Regions from separate parts of the Kitasatospora sp. NPDC059088 genome, predicted to be linked through region 2. Evidence: riboswitches for the same ligand, from Rfam matches in the RefSeq annotation. Region 2 holds a riboswitch; each other region holds the start of a gene.
The links. A riboswitch is a leader RNA that binds a small molecule or an ion and turns the genes downstream of it on or off. The one in region 2 is predicted to bind cyclic di-AMP.
Positions count from the first base shown of each region.

Region 1: it holds a riboswitch for cyclic di-AMP, as region 2 does, so the genes downstream of both, ACFWXO_RS26885 (peptidoglycan DD-metalloendopeptidase family protein) here and ACFWXO_RS42640 (transglycosylase family protein) in region 2, are expected to answer to the same signal.
Region 3: it holds a riboswitch for cyclic di-AMP, as region 2 does, so the genes downstream of both, ACFWXO_RS00910 (hypothetical protein) here and ACFWXO_RS42640 (transglycosylase family protein) in region 2, are expected to answer to the same signal.
Region 4: it holds a riboswitch for cyclic di-AMP, as region 2 does, so the genes downstream of both, ACFWXO_RS37545 (NlpC/P60 family protein) here and ACFWXO_RS42640 (transglycosylase family protein) in region 2, are expected to answer to the same signal.

Region 1 covers NZ_JBHYGR010000067.1:34,150-38,413, forward strand. Annotated here, with positions in the region: gene ACFWXO_RS26880 (DUF2470 domain-containing protein) at 1-637, shown strand, start outside; gene ACFWXO_RS26885 (peptidoglycan DD-metalloendopeptidase family protein) at 898-1,863, opposite strand; cyclic di-AMP (ydaO/yuaA leader) riboswitch at 1,866-2,048, opposite strand; gene ACFWXO_RS26890 (MFS transporter) at 2,361-3,902, shown strand; gene purB (adenylosuccinate lyase) at 3,910-4,264, opposite strand, start outside.
Region 2 covers NZ_JBHYGR010000199.1:1,548-5,811, forward strand. Annotated here, with positions in the region: gene ACFWXO_RS42630 (SDR family NAD(P)-dependent oxidoreductase) at 1-72, opposite strand, end outside; gene ACFWXO_RS42635 (cytochrome P450) at 375-1,676, shown strand; cyclic di-AMP (ydaO/yuaA leader) riboswitch at 1,886-2,056, shown strand; gene ACFWXO_RS42640 (transglycosylase family protein) at 2,058-2,840, shown strand; gene eno (phosphopyruvate hydratase) at 3,121-4,264, shown strand, end outside.
Region 3 covers NZ_JBHYGR010000001.1:202,297-206,560, forward strand. Annotated here, with positions in the region: gene ACFWXO_RS00900 (alpha/beta hydrolase) at 1-698, shown strand, start outside; gene ACFWXO_RS00905 (MoaF N-terminal domain-containing protein) at 772-1,101, opposite strand; cyclic di-AMP (ydaO/yuaA leader) riboswitch at 1,546-1,653, shown strand; gene ACFWXO_RS00910 (hypothetical protein) at 1,661-3,013, shown strand; gene ACFWXO_RS00915 (hypothetical protein) at 3,110-3,718, opposite strand; gene ACFWXO_RS00920 (IclR family transcriptional regulator) at 3,891-4,264, opposite strand, start outside.
Region 4 covers NZ_JBHYGR010000134.1:11,107-15,370, reverse strand. Annotated here, with positions in the region: gene ACFWXO_RS37550 (NlpC/P60 family protein) at 1-395, opposite strand, end outside; gene ACFWXO_RS37545 (NlpC/P60 family protein) at 622-1,737, opposite strand; cyclic di-AMP (ydaO/yuaA leader) riboswitch at 1,748-1,903, opposite strand; gene ACFWXO_RS37540 (NlpC/P60 family protein) at 2,243-3,277, opposite strand; gene ACFWXO_RS37535 (NYN domain-containing protein) at 3,499-4,264, opposite strand, start outside.

The DNA.
Region 1 (4,264 bases), on a different contig from region 2:
CGTCCGCGCCCTCGGCGAGCACCACGACCTGGACACCCCGGTCTCCGTCCACGGCTCCCGGCTGCGCCTGCGCGCCCCGCTGGACGCCCCGCTCGTCGCGGCCCTCGCCGGCGCCACCGCCACCGACGGCCTGGCCGTCGTGCTCGACGTCACCGACGTCTCCCCCGTGGCGGTCCGCGACCGCATCCGCGGCCGGCTCACCCTGGCCGGCCGGCTGCACCTGGCCCACCTCGCCGACGACGGCCTCAGCGTCCACCTGCGGGTCGACGTCGCCCACGCCGTCCTCGCCACCCCGTACGGCACCGGCGCGCTCACCGCCGCCGACCTCTCCCTCGCCGCCCCCGACCCGCTGGCCCGTCACGAGGCCGCCCTGCTCACCCACCTGGCCGACGACCACGCCGACGCCCTCGACCTGCTCACCCGGCTGCTCGACCCGGCACTGCTCACCCACGGCCCGGCCGTCCGCCCGCTCGCCCTGGACCGCCACGGCCTGGTACTGCGCCTGGACCACTCGCACGGCCACCGCGACGTCCGCCTGGTCTTCCCCGAACCCGCCCGCGACACCGAGGACTTCGGCCACCGGATGCACGACCTGATGGCCGCCGCCGAACACGGCCTCCCGGCCCGCCGCCCCTGACCGCCGCCGCAGTCTGCGCAGTCAGCGCGAATACGAGACGTACCCGTGGACCACGACGACCGAGCGGAGAACGGCAGCGGCCGGCCCGGCCGTACGAGAGGTTGTCCCGTACGGCCGGGCCGGCCTTGGGCGTGTCCCGCGCCCAGGTCCACCGGTGCGGCGATCACCCGGTCGAGCGGTCACCCGACATGACCATCCCGGGCGTCGATTCGCCCCGCACCAGCGGTGGTTCACACGTTCCTGCGGAAGGCCCCGGAGGGTCAGAGCGCGACGCCGTGCGCCCGCAGGTAGGCGACCGGGTCGATGTCCGAGCCGTACTCGGAACCGGTACGGATCTCGAAGTGCAGGTGCGGGCCGGTCACGTTGCCGGTCGCACCGGAGAGGCCGAGCTGCTGGCCGGCGGTGACGGTCTGACCGACGCTCACGCCGATCGAGGACAGGTGCGCGTACTGGGCGTACTTGCCGTCGGCGAGCTTGATCTCGACCTCGTTGCCGTAGGCGCCGTCGCTGCCGGCCTTCACCACGACACCGTTGGCGACGGCGCGCAGCGGGGTGCCGGTGGAGGCGACGAAGTCCTGGCCGGTGTGGTGGCCGGAGGCCCACATCGAGCCGGCCACGCCGTAGGCCTCGCCCAGCACGGGGTTGGCGAGCGGGGCGACGTAGCCGGAGGTGGCGGCGACCGGGGCCGCGGTCACGGCCTGGGCCGGGGCGGCGGTCTGAACCTGGGTCTGCACCTGGGCGCCGGGCTTGGCGGCCTCGGTCCGGACCTGCACCTGGGAGTCCGCGGCAGCGGAGGTGTCCTGGGTGACCGGCGCGGCGGACTTCGCCGGAGCGGCCGGCTTGGCCGGGGCGGCGGGCTTCGCCGGAGCGGCGGCGTGACCGGCGAGGGCCAGCTGCTGACCGGGGAAGATCAGGTTCGGGTCGGCGCCGACCACCGAGCGGTTCTGCTCGTACAGCGCGTGCCAGCCGCCCTCGACGTTCTTGGCGTCGGCGATCTTCGACAGGGTGTCACCGCTGACGACGCGGTAGCTCTGCTGGGCGGCCGGGGCGGCAGCCGGAGCGGCGGCCCCGGAAGCGGCCGGGGCGGTGGTGGCCGCCGGGGCGGTGTGCGCCTGGGCGCTCATCGCGGTCACGAGCGGCAGGACGAACGAGGCCCCGGTGACGGCGGTGGCGATGCCGATGCGGGCGGCACGGGGCAGGGCGATACGACGAGCCTGTGCAGGCATGGAATTTTCCTCTCCGACGCCTGCGAGGTGAGCTGTCGGGTTCGGGCTGGAGTTGCCCGGCCGCATGTGCGGCTTCACCCCAAGCCGGCCCTGGTGGTCCGCGCCCGAAAAGGCGCGAACTCCGGTCCGGCGACTTACCTGTGGGTCCCCCGCTCCTGCCGTACAGAGTTCGGTGCGAGCCACCGGGCAGCGGCAGGACTCGGCGTTCCACCCGGTGGATCCGTCCGGACTGGCCGGGCGGTCGCTGAACTAAAACTCATCCGTTCGGGTGAAGCAATGTCGATCTCTTGAATCGGCAACAACCCCCGCGGCCCCGTCACCCTCCGAATGATCCCTTGCACGCTCCGTGCACGATCCATTCACCCGGCGCCACTGATCCACCACCCTGCGCCGCCGGGACCACCCCCGTGCGACCGTCCGTTCACGCACCGCCACCGACCGACACACCACCCGGTGACCCTTGTCACGTACGCCCCGGCGGGCGCAGGATTCGGCCCGTGGCCACCTCTCAAGCCGGCACTCTGCGCCTGGGCACCGCGCAGGGCCGCTGGGTACTCCTCGCGACAGTGCTCGGCTCCAGCATGGCGATGCTCGACGGCACCGTCGTCAACGTCGCCCTGCCCCGGATCGGCGCCGACCTCGGCGCCTCCCTCGCCTCCCTGCAATGGACCCTGAACGCCTATCTGCTCACCCTGGCCGGCCTGATCCTGCTCGGCGGCGCCCTCGGCGACCGCTACGGACGGCGCCGGGTCTTCCTGATCGGCGTGGTCTGGTTCGCCGTCGCCTCCGCGGCCTGCGCCGCGGCCCCGACCATCCACGTGCTGATCGCCGCCCGCGCCGTCCAGGGCATCGGCGGTGCGCTGCTCACCCCGGGCTCGCTGGCCATGCTCCAGGCGGTCTTCCACCCGGACGACCGCTCGGCGGCGGTCGGCCTCTGGTCCGGCCTGGGCGGGGTGTCGGCGGCCGTCGGCCCCTTCCTCGGCGGCTGGCTGGTGGACGGCCCGGGCTGGCGCTGGATCTTCCTGCTGAACCTGCCGCTGGCCGCCGCCGTGATCGCGGTGACCTCCCGTTACGTCCCGGAGAGCCGGGACGAGTCCGCCGCCGGCCGCTTCGACGTGCCCGGCGCCCTGCTCGCCGCCCTCGCGCTCGGCGCCGTCACCTACGCGCTCACCGCCGCCGGGGAGGGACTGTCCCCCGCCGTCTGGGTCACCGGTGCGATCGGCCTGCTGCTGGCCGCCGCCTTCGTGGCCGTCGAGCGGCGCACGCCCGACCCGATGCTGCCGCTCGGCCTGTTCTCCTCCCGGCTCTTCACCGCCGTGAACCTGGTCACCCTCTGCGTCTACGCGGCGTTCAGCGGGGTCTTCTTCCTGCTGGTGGTGCAGCTGCAGATCGTCTCGGGCTTCTCCCCGCTGGTCTCCGGCTTCGCCCTGGTGCCGATCACGGTGCTGATGCTGACCCTGTCCGCGCGCGCCGGACGGCTCGGCAAGCGGATCGGCCCGCGCGTCCCGCTCACCGTCGGCCCGCTGCTGTGCGCCGCCGGGGTGCTGCTGATGCTGCGCACCGGCCCCGGCTCCTCCTACTGGGCGGACGTGCTGCCCGCGGTCGCGGTGATGGGCTCCGGGATGACGCTGCTGGTCGCCCCGCTGACCGCCACCGTGCTGGCCGCCGTCGAGGTGCGGCACGCGGGCATCGCCAGCGGCGTCAACAACGCCGCCGCCCGCGCGGCGGGCCTGCTCGCGGTCGCCGCCCTGCCGGCCCTGGCCGGACTGAGCGGCGACGCCTACCGGGTGCCCTCCGCGGTGGACTCCGCCTTCCACACCGCGATGCTGATCTGCGCGGGGCTGCTGGCCGCCGGCGGGCTGATCGCCTTCGCCACCGTCCGGGGCAATGTGCTGGCGCCGGAGGAGGAGCACCCGGTGGCCGAGCCGAACTGCGACTGGCCCTGCGCCACCACCACCCCGCCGCTCGACCCGGGCCGCCCCCGGACGCGCGAGGGCCCCGCCACCGGAACGGCGGCAGGGCCCTCGTCAGAGAACTGACTCCTCGTCAGAGGATGTCGCCGGGGGCGTACTTGGCCGCCTCCGGGTAGGCCGCCGCGACGGCCTCCACCTGTCGGACGACCTCGGCGACCTGCGCCCCGGCCGCACCGGTGAAGGACAGCCGGTCGGCGAGCAGCGCGTCCAGCCCGGCCCGGTCCAGCGGGATCCGCTCGTCGGCGGCGAGGCGGTCCAGCAGCTCGTTCTCCCGGGCGCCGGCGCGCATCGCCAGCGCCGAGGCGACGGCGTGCTCCTTGATGACCTCGTGGCCGGTCTCCCGGCCGACGCCCGCGCGCACCGCGCCCATCAGCACCTTGGTGGTGGCCAGGAACGGCAGGTAGCGGTCCAGCTCGGCCTCGATCACG
Region 2 (4,264 bases):
CCGGCGGGCGAGGTCGGCCCCCGAACCGCCCGCGAGTACCGCGATGACGACGACTGCTCCGCTGACCGTCATTGGTCCAGCTCCTCCCTGCGGGCGACACCGCACCGGCGCCCGCGCGTACTTCGGAGGATCGTAGGCAGGTCCTGACCCTCCGCAACAGGGATTACCCCTCAGGTGACCAGGCTCACGCCTGCCGCCCGGCCAAGAGCTGGCCAAGGCCCGTCCACGCACCGTCCACGGGCCGTCCACGGAGTGTCGGCGTTCCGCTCGCGCGCCGGTCACGGACGGTTCGCGCGGCGGTGGCCTCCGGCCGGCCGCAGGGGCGCGTGCGCCGGTGGTCCGGGCCCCTCCGGTCCAGCGGTTACGGTCGACCCATGCCAGCTCAGCCCGAGGGCGCCCAGCCCGCCGCCCAGTCCGACCCGCAGCTCTTCACCTGGGAGTTCGCCGCCGACCCGTACCCCGCCTACGCCTGGCTGCGCGAGCACGCCCCGGTGCACCGCACCACGCTGCCGAGCGGGGTGGAGGCCTGGCTGGTGACGCGCTACGCGGACGCCCGGCAGGCGCTCGCGGACGGCCGGCTCTCGAAGAACCCGGCGCACCACAGCGGGCAGGCGCACCGCACCGGCCGGGTGGGCATCCCGGGGGAGCGGCAGGCGGACCTGATGACCCACCTGCTGAACATCGACCCGCCGGACCACACCCGGCTGCGCCGCCTGGTGTCGAAGGCGTTCACGCCGCGCCGGGTGGCGGAGTTCGAGCCGCGGGTGCAGCAGCTCACCGACCGGCTGATCGACGGCTTCGCGCAGCGCGGTTCGGCGGACCTGATCCACGAGTTCGCGTTCCCGCTCCCCATCTACGCGATCTGCGACATGCTCGGCGTTCCCTCCGAGGACCAGGACGACTTCCGGGACTGGGCCGGAATGATGATCCGGCACGGGGGCGGCCAACGCGGCGGCGTGGGGCGGGCGGTGAAGCGGATGCGGGCGTACCTGCTGGAGCTGATCCACCGCAAGCGGGCGGACCTCGGGGACGACCTGATCTCCGGCCTGATCCGGGCGAGCGACCACGGCGAGCACCTGACCGAGAACGAGGCCGCCGCGATGGCCTTCATCCTCCTCTTCGCCGGGTTCGAGACGACGGTGAACCTGATCGGCAACGGGACGTACGCGCTGCTGCGCAATCCCGGGCAGCGGGCCCTGCTGCAGGAGTCGGTGGCCCGCGGCGAGACCGCGCTGCTGGAGACCGGGATCGAGGAACTCCTGCGCTACGACGGGCCGGTGGAGCTGGCGACCTGGCGGTTCGCGACCGCTCCGCTGACCATCGGCGGGGTGGAGATCCCGGTCGGGGACCCGGTGCTGGTGGTGCTGGCGGCGGCGGACCGCGATCCGGCCAGGTTCTCCGACGAGAACACCCTCGACCTGGCCCGGAGCGACAACCCGCACCTGGGGTTCGGGCACGGCATCCACTACTGCATCGGAGCCCCGCTGGCCCGGCTGGAGGGGCGGTCCGCGCTGGCCACGCTGCTTTCCCGGCTGCCGGATCTGCGGCTGGCCGAAAGCCCGGAGAATCTGCGCTGGCGGGGTGGCCTGATCATGCGTGGATTGCGCGAACTTCCGGTCGAATTCAGTCCGGAGCCCCGGTCGCCGCACAGTCGTCCTGAGGCCACGACACGCTGACGAAGCATCCGGAACCGGCCACCGGCGGTGGTATGAACGCTCATCAAACCGGACAAAGCCCCGCCGTTGGTAGGCGATCGAACACGGGCCGTAATTCTTGTGTGATGTCGGTGATATGAGCTTGTGATTCGTCTGAGGATCTGTCTAGTCTCCGTGGAGTTCGCAGCTGCGGACCTCGTGCGCGGACGCCGAATCCTGCCCGCCGCGCCACGGGAAACCGACCAGAACCCTGGGCAGGGGCGGGGGAACCAGGTTTGTTGCCGTTCCTCCACGGCTCGGGGTGAAGCCGCCCGCGCGGAATCGATTCCGCAGACGGCGGCCGGGCCACCTCCCGGTCCGAACCCGACAGCTCACCTCGCAGGCGTGCGGAGAGGGACCTTCATGCTGTTCGTTGGAACCGGCCGTCATCGCCGTCGCACCCAGGCCGAGAAGGCCATCGCCGTCGCCGGTGTGGCCGGCGTCGGACTCGCACTGCCGCTCCTCTCCGCCACCGGCGCCTCCGCCGCCCCGGCCTCCGTCTGGGACTCCGTCGCCCAGTGCGAGAGCGGCGGCAACTGGAGCATCAACACCGGCAACGGCTTCTCCGGCGGCCTCCAGTTCACCCCCAGCACCTGGAAGGCGTACGGCGGCACCGCGTACGCGGCGCAGGCCAACCAGGCCAGCAAGGGGCAGCAGATCGCCGTCGCCGAGAAGGTCCTCGCCTCGCAGGGCCCCGGCGCCTGGCCGGTCTGCTCCCAGAAGGCGGGCCTGAGCAAGGGCGGCGCCCCGGCCGAGGTGGACACCTCCTCGGACGCCAAGCCGCAGAAGCAGCAGGCCCAGAAGCAGGCACCCAAGCAGCAGGCCCCCAAGGCCGCCGCCAAGCCCGCCCAGCCCAAGCCGGTCCAGCAGTACGCGCCGAAGCACGCCGCGCCGAAGCAGGCCGAGCAGCCCGCCGCCCCGTCGGCGCAGCAGTACGCCCCCAAGCACGCCGCCCCGCGGGCCGCGCAGGCCCCGGCCGCCACGACCGGCCACGACTACACCGTCCGGGACGGTGACACCCTGTCGGGCATCGCCACCGCCCAGGGCGTGTCCGGCGGCTGGCAGGCGCTCTACGACGGCAACCGCACCACGGTCGGCGGCAACCCGGACATGATCGTGCCCGGCCAGGTCCTGCACCTGGGCTGAGCCGGACCGTTCCACGGCGAACGACACGCTGGACACGTAGGGGGCCGCGCCCGGCGGCCCCCTACGTCCGCGTTCGCCCGCCCCGATGGACGCCCCGGTGGGACGCACCGGGACGAGCAGGTGAACTACCGGTGGGTAGCCGGGCCACACGGTGAGACGCAGCCCGGGCCGAGGTGGCCCCGGGAGCCCGGGCGGTTAGGCTCTGGTCGTAACGACTCCGCAATCGTCCGGCCGACAGCACCACCCGCAGCCGGACCCTGCTTCCGCAAGGAGATGCTTCGTGCCGTCCATCGATGTCGTCGTAGCCCGTGAAATCCTCGACTCCCGCGGCAACCCCACGGTCGAGGTCGAGGTCGGCCTCGACGACGGCAGCACGGGTCGTGCCGCTGTTCCGTCGGGTGCCTCGACCGGCGCCTTCGAGGCGCTCGAACTGCGCGACGGCGACAAGAACCGCTACTTCGGCAAGGGCGTGGAGAAGGCCGTCCTGGCCGTCATCGAGCAGATCGGCCCGGAGCTGGTCGGCTACGACGCCACCGAGCAGCGCCTGATCGACCAGGCCATGCTCGACCTGGACGCCACCCCGGACAAGTCCTCGCTCGGCGCCAACGCCATCCTGGGCGTCTCGCTGGCCGTCGCGCACGCCGCCTCCGAGGCCAGCGACCTGCCGCTGTTCCGCTACCTGGGCGGCCCGAACGCCCACGTCCTGCCGGTCCCGATGATGAACATCCTCAACGGCGGCTCGCACGCGGACTCCAACGTCGACATCCAGGAGTTCATGATCGCTCCGATCGGCGCGGAGTCCTTCTCCGAGGCCGTCCGCTGGGGCGTCGAGGTCTACCACACCCTCAAGGGCGTGCTGAAGGAGCGCGGCCTGTCCACCGGCCTCGGCGACGAGGGCGGCTTCGCGCCGAACCTGGACAGCAACCGCGAGGCCCTGGACCTCATCACCGAGGCCATCCAGAAGGCCGGCTACGTGCCCGGCCGCGACATCGCGCTGGCCCTGGACGTCGCCGCCTCCGAGTTCTTCCAGGACGGCGCCTACCAGTTCGAGGGCAAGGCCCTGTCGGCCGCCGAGCTCATCGAGTACTACGCCGAGCTGGTCGCCTCCTACCCGCTGGTCTCCATCGAGGACCCGCTGGACGAGTCGGACTGGGACGGCTGGAAGGCCATGACCGTCAAGCTGGGCGACAAGGTCCAGCTGGTCGGCGACGACCTGTTCGTCACCAACCCGGCCCGCCTGGCCAAGGGCATCGAGACCGGCACCGCCAACGCGCTGCTGGTGAAGGTGAACCAGATCGGCTCGCTGACCGAGACCCTGGACGCCGTCGAGCTGGCCCAGCGCAACGGCTACCGCTGCATGATGTCGCACCGCTCCGGCGAGACCGAGGACGTCACCATCGCCGACCTGGCCGTCGCCACCAACT
Region 3 (4,264 bases), on a different contig from region 2:
CGGCCGTGATCGTCAGCACCGGATTCCCAGGAATCGCCGAGAACCTGATCACCCGCTTCAACTACCCGGGTGCTGCGCTCAAGCTGCTGCAGGAGGGCCGGATGCAGCCGACCGTCATGGTCCTGATGCGTCCCTCGCCCGCCCTGCCGCAGGACACCGAGTGCGAGGACATCCCGGGCGGCGCCCAGTCCGACACGTACTTCACCAAGGACGTCCCGTCGGCGATCCAGGCCAGCTACCGGGTCTCGGCCGACCCCCGGGCCTGGGCCTTCATGGGCAACTCCACCGGCGGCTACTGCGCGCTCAAGCTGGCCATGCGCCACCCGGACGTCTTCCCGACCGCCGTGTCCCTGTCCGGGTACTACGAGGCGGCCGACGACCCGACCACCGGCGACCTCTTCGGCGGCAGCAGGCAGCGCCGCGACGAGGCCGACCTGATGTGGCGGTTGAAGAACATGCCGCAGCCGGACGTCTCCGTGCTGCTGGCCGGCACCAAGAAGGGCGACGGCAACTACAAGCACGACACCGAGGCGTTCATCGACGCCGCGAGGAGCCCGATGAAGGTCTCCTACAGCATGCTCGAGAACGGCGGCCACAACTTCGAGACCTGGAGCGCCCTGCTGCCGTCCTCGCTGGAGTGGCTGTCCCAGCACCTCAAGGTCCCGAACCAGCCGGGCCACCCGGGCCAGACCGTCTGACGGCGCCGCCCGCGGAACGCACCGAACCCCCGGAAGCCTCGGCTCCCGGGGGTTCGGTGCGTTCCGGCGCCGGTCAGGCGACCCGTTCCAGCGTCCCGGTGTGCAGCTGGCCGACCCGGCCGCCCTCGCCCTCGAAGGTCCAGAAGGCCCGTACGGTCAGCGCGTTGAGGTCCATCACGTGACTGACGGTGATCCCGCTCTGTTCCGTCCAGCTGATGAAGTAGATCTCCGGCGCGACCTCGGCGACGTGCAGTCGCACGTCCTCCCACTGGCCCGCCGACTCACCGAGGCCCTCCCAGCGCAGCCGGGTGCCGTCGGCCGAGTAGGAGTTGCGGAAGGCCGCGCCGTTGTCGGCCCGGAAGACGTAGGTACGGCCGGCGAAGGCGGGCAGGGGCGCGGTCATGGTGGGGCGGAACCTCTTCTCTGGAACGGGGGACGGGTCGTACGGCTCCGGCCGGTGCTCTTGTGCACCGCGGAAAATCCCAGGGCTCCAATTTATCCGATGGGGCGGACTCGGGCGGCTCCACGCCACGGCGGTCACACACGGTCCGCCACCGCCGCGCCGCGCACCGTGTGTGACCCCCATCCCGGGCGGGCCCGGCGGGACCGCGGGTCGGCGTCGGCTCCATTGATCAACTCGGCCGCCACGCAGCGTCGTTGATCGACACCACTGTGAGCTGCGCGACAACCGGCCCCATGAGGTTGTCCGTCCACGGACGGCCTGCCTAGCCTGCAGTCGTCGTCCGCTGTCGCGGACCCCGCCGCCGGGACGCCGAGTCCCGTCCACCCGCCGGCGAGTACCCGAGCACCACAGCGGACGGGAGCGGGGGAACCAAGGTCAGCGCCCGGCCCGTACGCACCAGCGTGCGGGGCGTGGCTAGGGGTGAAGCCGCTCCACAGGCGGCCGGGCAACTGCAGCCCGAATCCGACAGCTCACCTCGCAGGCGTGGCAGAGGACCCCCATGCACCAGCCTGCCCGGCGCCGTCGCGCGCCCCGCCACGCCCGTCCGTCCCACCGCGGCCGCAACGCCGCCCTCGCCACGACCGGGGCGCTCGCCATCACCGGCGCCGGCCTGCTCGGTCTGCCGTCCGTCTCCGGCGCCCAGGCCGCCACCGGCCCGACCGTCACCCAGGACCGGCTCGCCCCCGCCACCATGGTCGCCGGCAGGGCCGGCACGGCCTCGCTGGCCCTGCACTCCTCGTCCTGCTTCACCGCCAAGACCGTCGGCGTCGGAGTCCGTGACGCGCGCGGCACCAACCTGGACTTCCCGGGCAACGCGAGCAACGTGCAGATCTGCCCCGGCGGACTCACCTACACCAGCGCCGCCCGCACCCTGGCCGCCGGGACGTACACCCAGTTCGGCTTCTGGCAGGACCTCGGCGGCGCCTGGCACAACCTGCCCTCGCAGCAGCTGGTGGTCTCGGCCACGGGTACGCCCACGCCGGCCCCGTCCCCGACGGCGACCCCGACGGCGAAGCCCACCGCGACTCCGACCGCGACCGCGAGCCCGACGGCGAAGCCCACCGCGACCGCGTCCCCCACCGCGTCCCCCACCGCGAGCCCGACCGCGACGCCGACCCCCACCGCCACGGCCACCCCGACGACCCCGGCGCCGTCCTCCCCGATCGCCGGCAAGTCGCTGACCTGGTCCGACGAGTTCAACGGCCCGATCAACTGGGGCCAGCGCTGGGTCGGCGACAAGAGCACCTCGTACAAGTACGGGAACCACAACCCGGACGACAACAAGCTCGACTGGCTGAACAAGAACAACGTCACCGTCGCGAACGGCGTCGCCACCTTCACCGCCACCCCGGGCGGGCCGACGCTGGAGAACGGCAAGCAGTCCTGGAACACCGGCTTCCTGACCACCGAGGGCTCCGCCGAGGGCTTCCAGGTCAAGACCGGCGACTACGCCGAGACCCGGGTCAAGCTGCCCGCCGGCACCGGCGCCTGGCCCGCCCTGTGGACCTGGAAGAACGGCAACGGGGAGATCGACTCCTTCGAGTACCACCCCGACAACCCGAACCTGCTGGAGCTGACCAACCACGTCAACCCCGGCAACCCCGACTACTACACCGACGCGAGCGCCATCGGCACCGACCAGTGGGTGACCATCGGCACCTACTACGGCGCCAACTCGGTGGACTGGTACGTCAACGGCGTCAAGGTGTTCTCGGACGGCAAGGGCGTCGGGGCCAACTTCTCGGCGTACCTGATCCTCAACCTCTCGGTGAGCGCGGGCAAGTACCACCCGGCGCCGCAGGGGAACGCCCCGATCGCCATGGCCGCCGACTACGTCCGCGTCTACCGGTAACCACGTCTACCGGTAACCACGAGCCCGCCCCACCGGTCATCGGGCGCCCGGCAGCCGCTCGCCGGCGGCCGGTGACCGGTGGGGCGATCCGGTCCGTCAGTCGCCCGCCGTCTCGACGACCCTGATGTCGAACTCCTCCCGGTGGCCCCTGCCGCCCGGGTCGTCCGCGCTGCGCACCTCGACCGAGCCGCCCTCCAGGATCCCGAGCGGCAGATTGTCGGAGAGCTGGACCGGGACGAGGGCGGTCACGCTGCGCCCGTCCGGCAGCCCGGGACCGAACACGCAGCGCACCTGCCTGCCGCGCGAGATGACGGCACAGTCCTCGGGGAAGTAGGGGCCCTCCGGGGTCACCCCGTTCGGCAGGGTGACCGTGATCGTGAGCGACGAGGCGGTGGTGTCCGGGCCCAGATTGGCCACGAAGGCGTGGATGGTGGTGGTGCCGCCGGGCGGCGCCGGATCCGGGTCGATCCGGACCACCTCCAGGTGGGAGCGGGACGTCTTGGCGACCACGGCGGGCAGAGTGGACGCCTCGGGCGCGCCCGGCGCGACGGTTCCCAGATCCGGGCGCGGCACCGGGTGCCGCACCGCCCAGGAGGGCCCGGTGGCCAGCGCGGCCACCGCGCAGCCCGCCGTCACCGCCGCCAGCAATCCGGCCCGGCCGAACCTCCTGCGCCCCGCGCCGCCCCGTACTCCGTGTTGCTCCACGCCGTTCACCCTGCTCCCGTGCTCCGGCGGCCCGCACCGTCGCGGGCCGCGTCCGCACCAGGGTGTCCGAGCCGCCGCCGCGAGGGCGCCGCAACTCGCCCACCGCCACTCGAACGGCGGGGAGTCGGTCATGGCCCGATCGCTCTTGCCGGCCAAGGTGGTTGACGGAGTGTCAGGGTGCCAGGACCTGCCCCAGCCGGGCCGCGATCTGGTGCATCACCGGCACCAGTGCGGACGCCCCCGCCTGCTCCTCCAGCGCCCGGATCCGGGCCTCCGGGCCGGAGACGGAGAGCGCGGTGGGCGTCGGCGCGCCCGGGACGGCGAGCGCGATGCAGCGGACGCCGATCTCCTGCTCCTGGTCGTCCACCACGTACCCGCGCTCGCGCGCCTCGGCGAGCTGGTCCATCAGCTCCTGCGGGTCGGTGAGGGTGTACTCGGTGTGTGCGGGCAGCGGGTTGGGGCCCAGGACCGCGCGCGCCTCGTCCTCGGGGAGCTGGGCGAGCAGTGCCTTGCCGACGCCCGTGCAGTGCGGCTGGACCCGCCGTC
Region 4 (4,264 bases), on a different contig from region 2:
GCGCGGGTGAGGTAGGCCTCCGGGTCGCTGGAGAGCATCAGCTGGGCGGTCTGGGTCATCCCGCCGCCCCGGTACTCGGCCCCGGCGACCGTGGCGAGGTCCCCGCGCAGCTCGTTGAGCTGCTCCTGGGCGGCGGCGACCTCGCCCTGGAGGATCGTGGTCTCGCCCAGAAGCCGCTTCTGCGCCTCCTGCGCGGCGTTGTACTTCTCCGAGGCCTGTTCGGCCTCGTCGTACAGCTGCTCGACCTGGGCCTTGACGTCCTTGCGGTCGGGCGCGTCCGGCGCCCCGGGGGCGGCCTGGGCGCTGCCGGCGGTCGCCACGCCCAGGGCCGTGGTGGCGGCCGCGGTCAGTACCAGCGCACGGGCGAGCAGTTGGGAACGACGGTGCACGGGCATGCGGCAACGGCTCCAGTCCTGCGGCGCGGCCCCGCGGCCGCGCCCCGGTGGGCGGCCGTCGAGCGGGAGTCCGGTGGCAGACGTTAGCGAGTCCGGGCAAGTGAGTCCAAACCCCTACCGACCCGAATATTTGACCCCTAATCGGACACCAGGTCGAGCCGCCGGAAAAGCCGCAGGCCCGGCCCTCCGTGACGGAGGACCGGGCCCGTGAACGCGTGGCCGGGGATCAGACCCGCACGATGGAGGCCAGCGGCATGTTGGAGACGGCCTCGTAGCGCACCGACGCACCCGGCTTGGGAGCGTGCAGCACCTGGCCGTTGCCCGCGTAGATGCCGACGTGGTGGGCGTCGCCGTAGAAGATCAGCATGTCGCCGGGCTGGGCCTGGGAGATGTCCGAGCCGATCCGGGTGCCGGCGCCGGCCTGCTCCTGCGAGGTGCGCGGCAGCGACACCCCGGCCTGGTTGAACGCCCAGACCATCAGGCCGGAGCAGTCGAAGGAGCTGGGGCCGGTGGCGCCCCAGACGTACGGGCTGCCGACCTTGGTGGCGGCGGCGGCCAGCGCGGCGGCACCGTGCGAACTGCCCGGGGCGATCTTGACCGGCGCGGCGGTGGAGCCCGAGCCGAGGTCGCTGCGGCTGCTGTCGCGCGAGGCGCGGTCCGGGGCGGCGGCCTTCGCGGCGGCGTCCGCCTTGGCCTTGGCGTCGGCGGCGGCCTTGTCCTCGGCCGCCTTGATCGCCTGGCGCTCCTGCTCGGTCAGCGTGTTGAGCAGGTCCTGGGCGGCCTTGAGCTTGTTCTGGACCTCGTCCTTGGAGGCCTTCAGCTGCTGGGTCGTGGACTCCAGCTCGCCGAGCTTGCCCTGGGCCTCGGTGCGGTCCTGGTCCAGCTTGCGCTGCTGGTCCTGGAGCTGCTTGAGCTGGTTCTTCTGGGTGCTGCCCGCCTGGTTCAGCGCGCCGGCCTGGTTGAGGAAGTTGTCCGGGCTGGAGGAGAACATCAGCTGGACCGTCGGGGATATGCCCCCGTTGCGGTACTGCTCGCCGGCGATCTCGGCCAGGCCGCCCTGGAGGTCGGTCACCTGGGCCTGCTGGCGGGCCACCTGGTCCTGGAGGCCGGAGACCTGCTTCTCCAGCTCCTGCTGCTTCTCCTGCGCGGCGTTGTACTTCTCGGTCGCCTGCTCGGCCTGCTCGTTGAGCTGGTCGACCTGCTCCTTGACCTGGTCCTTGGTCGGCTGCGGGTCGGCGTGCGCGCCGGACTGCGCGGAGAGCGCGACGGCGGCGGCGGCGAAACCGGTCAGGATCGAGACGCGGGTACGGCTGGCGGGCTTGGGACGACGATGGGACGCCACGAAGGCGGACTCCTTCTTCCTACGCCGCCTACCGGGTGAGCTGACGGGTTCGGGCCGGAAGCATGCCCTACGACGCCTCACCGGCCTCACCTACGGCCGACCTGGCGCCGATTCACCCCGGAGGAACGTGTGGTTCCCCGGCTCCGCTCCACAGCGCCCCCGACTACTGGGCTCCCCTGTCGGGCAGTCGCTTCGACCTGCCCCGCTGTTTCGCGAACTCGGCGGTAACCACCGCCGCCACCCAGGCTGGGTGATCGACTGTGCGGTGGTTCGGAGCACGACCCTAGTAACTGAACCGTGATCCGTTCAAATCCTTGTCAGAAAAAAGACGGAAGATTACCCATGTTCTTTTGTGAAAATGACTGATGGTGATCACCGGCGCACGCAAAGCTGATCGACTCTCACCCTCCGGCCCGCCCGGTCCGCAAACCCGGAGCGCCACCCCCGACCGGAGGTGGCGCGGATCACAGGGCCGGAACCGGCCCCTCGGGGAGGTACCGGAGCGTCAGATCCGGCGGATCGTGTTGATCGACATCGCGTCGGCCTTCATCACCTTCACCACGTCACCGGTGTGCGGCGCGTGGACCACCATGCCGTTGCCGATGTACATCCCGACGTGGTGCATGTCGCCGCCGTAGATCACCAGGTCACCCGGCTGGGCGGTGGCCAGCGTCACGGCGGTCCCGATGTGGCCCTGCTCCTGCGAGGTGCGCGGCAGCGAGACGCCGGCCTGGCCGTACGCCCAGACCATCAGGCCCGAGCAGTCGAAGGTGGAGGGCCCGGTGGCGCCCCACACGTACGGCGAACCCTGCTTGCTCATCGCCTTGGCCACCGCCACGGCGGCGTAGCCGCTGGCCGGCGGCAGGTTGCTGAGGTCGACCCGGTCGGCGCCGCGGGAGGCGCGGTCGTCCTGCTGCTGCTGGGCCCGGAGCGCGGCCCGGTCGGCGGCGCTGAGCGAGTTCAGCAGGTCCTGGGCGGTCTTCAACTTGGTGTTGACGTCCGCCTTGGCCTGGTTGAGGTCCTTGGTGGTGGAGTCCAGGGAGGCGAGCACGGCGGCCGCCTCGGCCTTCTCCTGGTCCAGCCGGCGCTGCTGGTCGAGCAGGCCCTTGAGCGCCTCGGTCTGGGTGGTGCTGGCCTGCTGGACGCTCGACGCCTTGTCCAGGTAGCCGGACGGGTCGGAGGAGAGCATCAGCTGGACGGACGGGTCGATGCCGCCGGTGCGGTACTGCTCGCCCGCGACCTGGGCCAGGCCCACCTGGAGCTGGCTCATCTGGTCCTGGCTGCGGGCCACCTGGTCCTGGAGCTGGTCGGCCTGCTTGCGGAGCTGGTCGGAGCGCTCCTTGGCGCCGTTGTACTTCTCGGCCGCCTGCTCCTGCTCCTGCTGGAGCTGGTCGATCTGCGCCTTGACGTCACTCTTGTTCGGCTGCGGCGCGGCATGCGCGGCGACCTGGGCGGAGAGGGCGACCGCGGTCGCAGCAGCAGCGGTGAGCACGGAGACCCGCGCGCGGCTCGGCTGCTTGGGACGGCGGTGGGAGGCCAAGGGACCGGCTCCTTCTTCCATCGGACTCACCTGATCAGGTGAGATTCCGGAAAATAGGTTTGACGCCAGACCCTAGTGAAGATCTACCCGTTTTGCCACTCCCCCGAAGGCGTGAACTCCGGTTCCCCCACTGACTTCACCGGATCCGCACACCCGCACGGAAGCCCCACTGACCTGCCGTCACAGCCCCCGTCCCGACTCCGACCCGGCTCGGGGCCGGCTCAGGGCCGGGCCAACCGGTTCAGCAGCAGCACCGAGGCCACCGGGCGCGCACCCGCCTTCCGCACGCCCTCCGCGACCTCCCGGTCGGTGGAGACCACCACCACCGGACGGCCCTGCGGCTCGGCCCGGACCAGACGGCGGATCAGCTCGTCCGCGGTCTCGCCGGTCCGGCTGAACCGTACCCGCACCCCGCGCGGCGGCGCCATGATGACCGGTACGTCCAGGTCCTGCCCGTCGAACACACAGGTGACCTCCGCCTGGGTGCGCTGGGCCAGCATCGCCAGCCCGCCCAGCAGCCGGATCCGCTGCTGCTCCAGCGGCAGCGCCGGGTACCCGGTCTTGGTCACGTTGTAGCCGTCCACCACCAGGTGCACCTGGGGGATCGCCAGCAACTGGTCCAGCAGCGCCGGGTCGTCCTCGGCCAGGCCGCGCCGGGCCACGTCGTGCGGCGAGGCCGACCCCGGCACCACCGCCTCCACCAGGTCCGCCGGGCGGAGCTGGGAGACCGGCAGCGCCAGCTCCCGCTGGAGGCCCTGCGCCGACTGCAGCACGGTGTCCAGCAGCAGCCGCAGCCGCATGTCCTCGACGCTGCGGCCCTCCCGGGCCGAGCGGCGGCCCTGCTCGACCGCGGTCTCCAGTTCGGAAACCCGGTGCCGCAGCCGCCGCGCCTCGGACTCGGCCGCGCTGCGCTCCCCGGTGGCCTGCGCCCGCGCCGCCTCCAGCTCCCCGGTCACCCGCCGGGTCTCGGCCTGCGCCCGCCGGGTG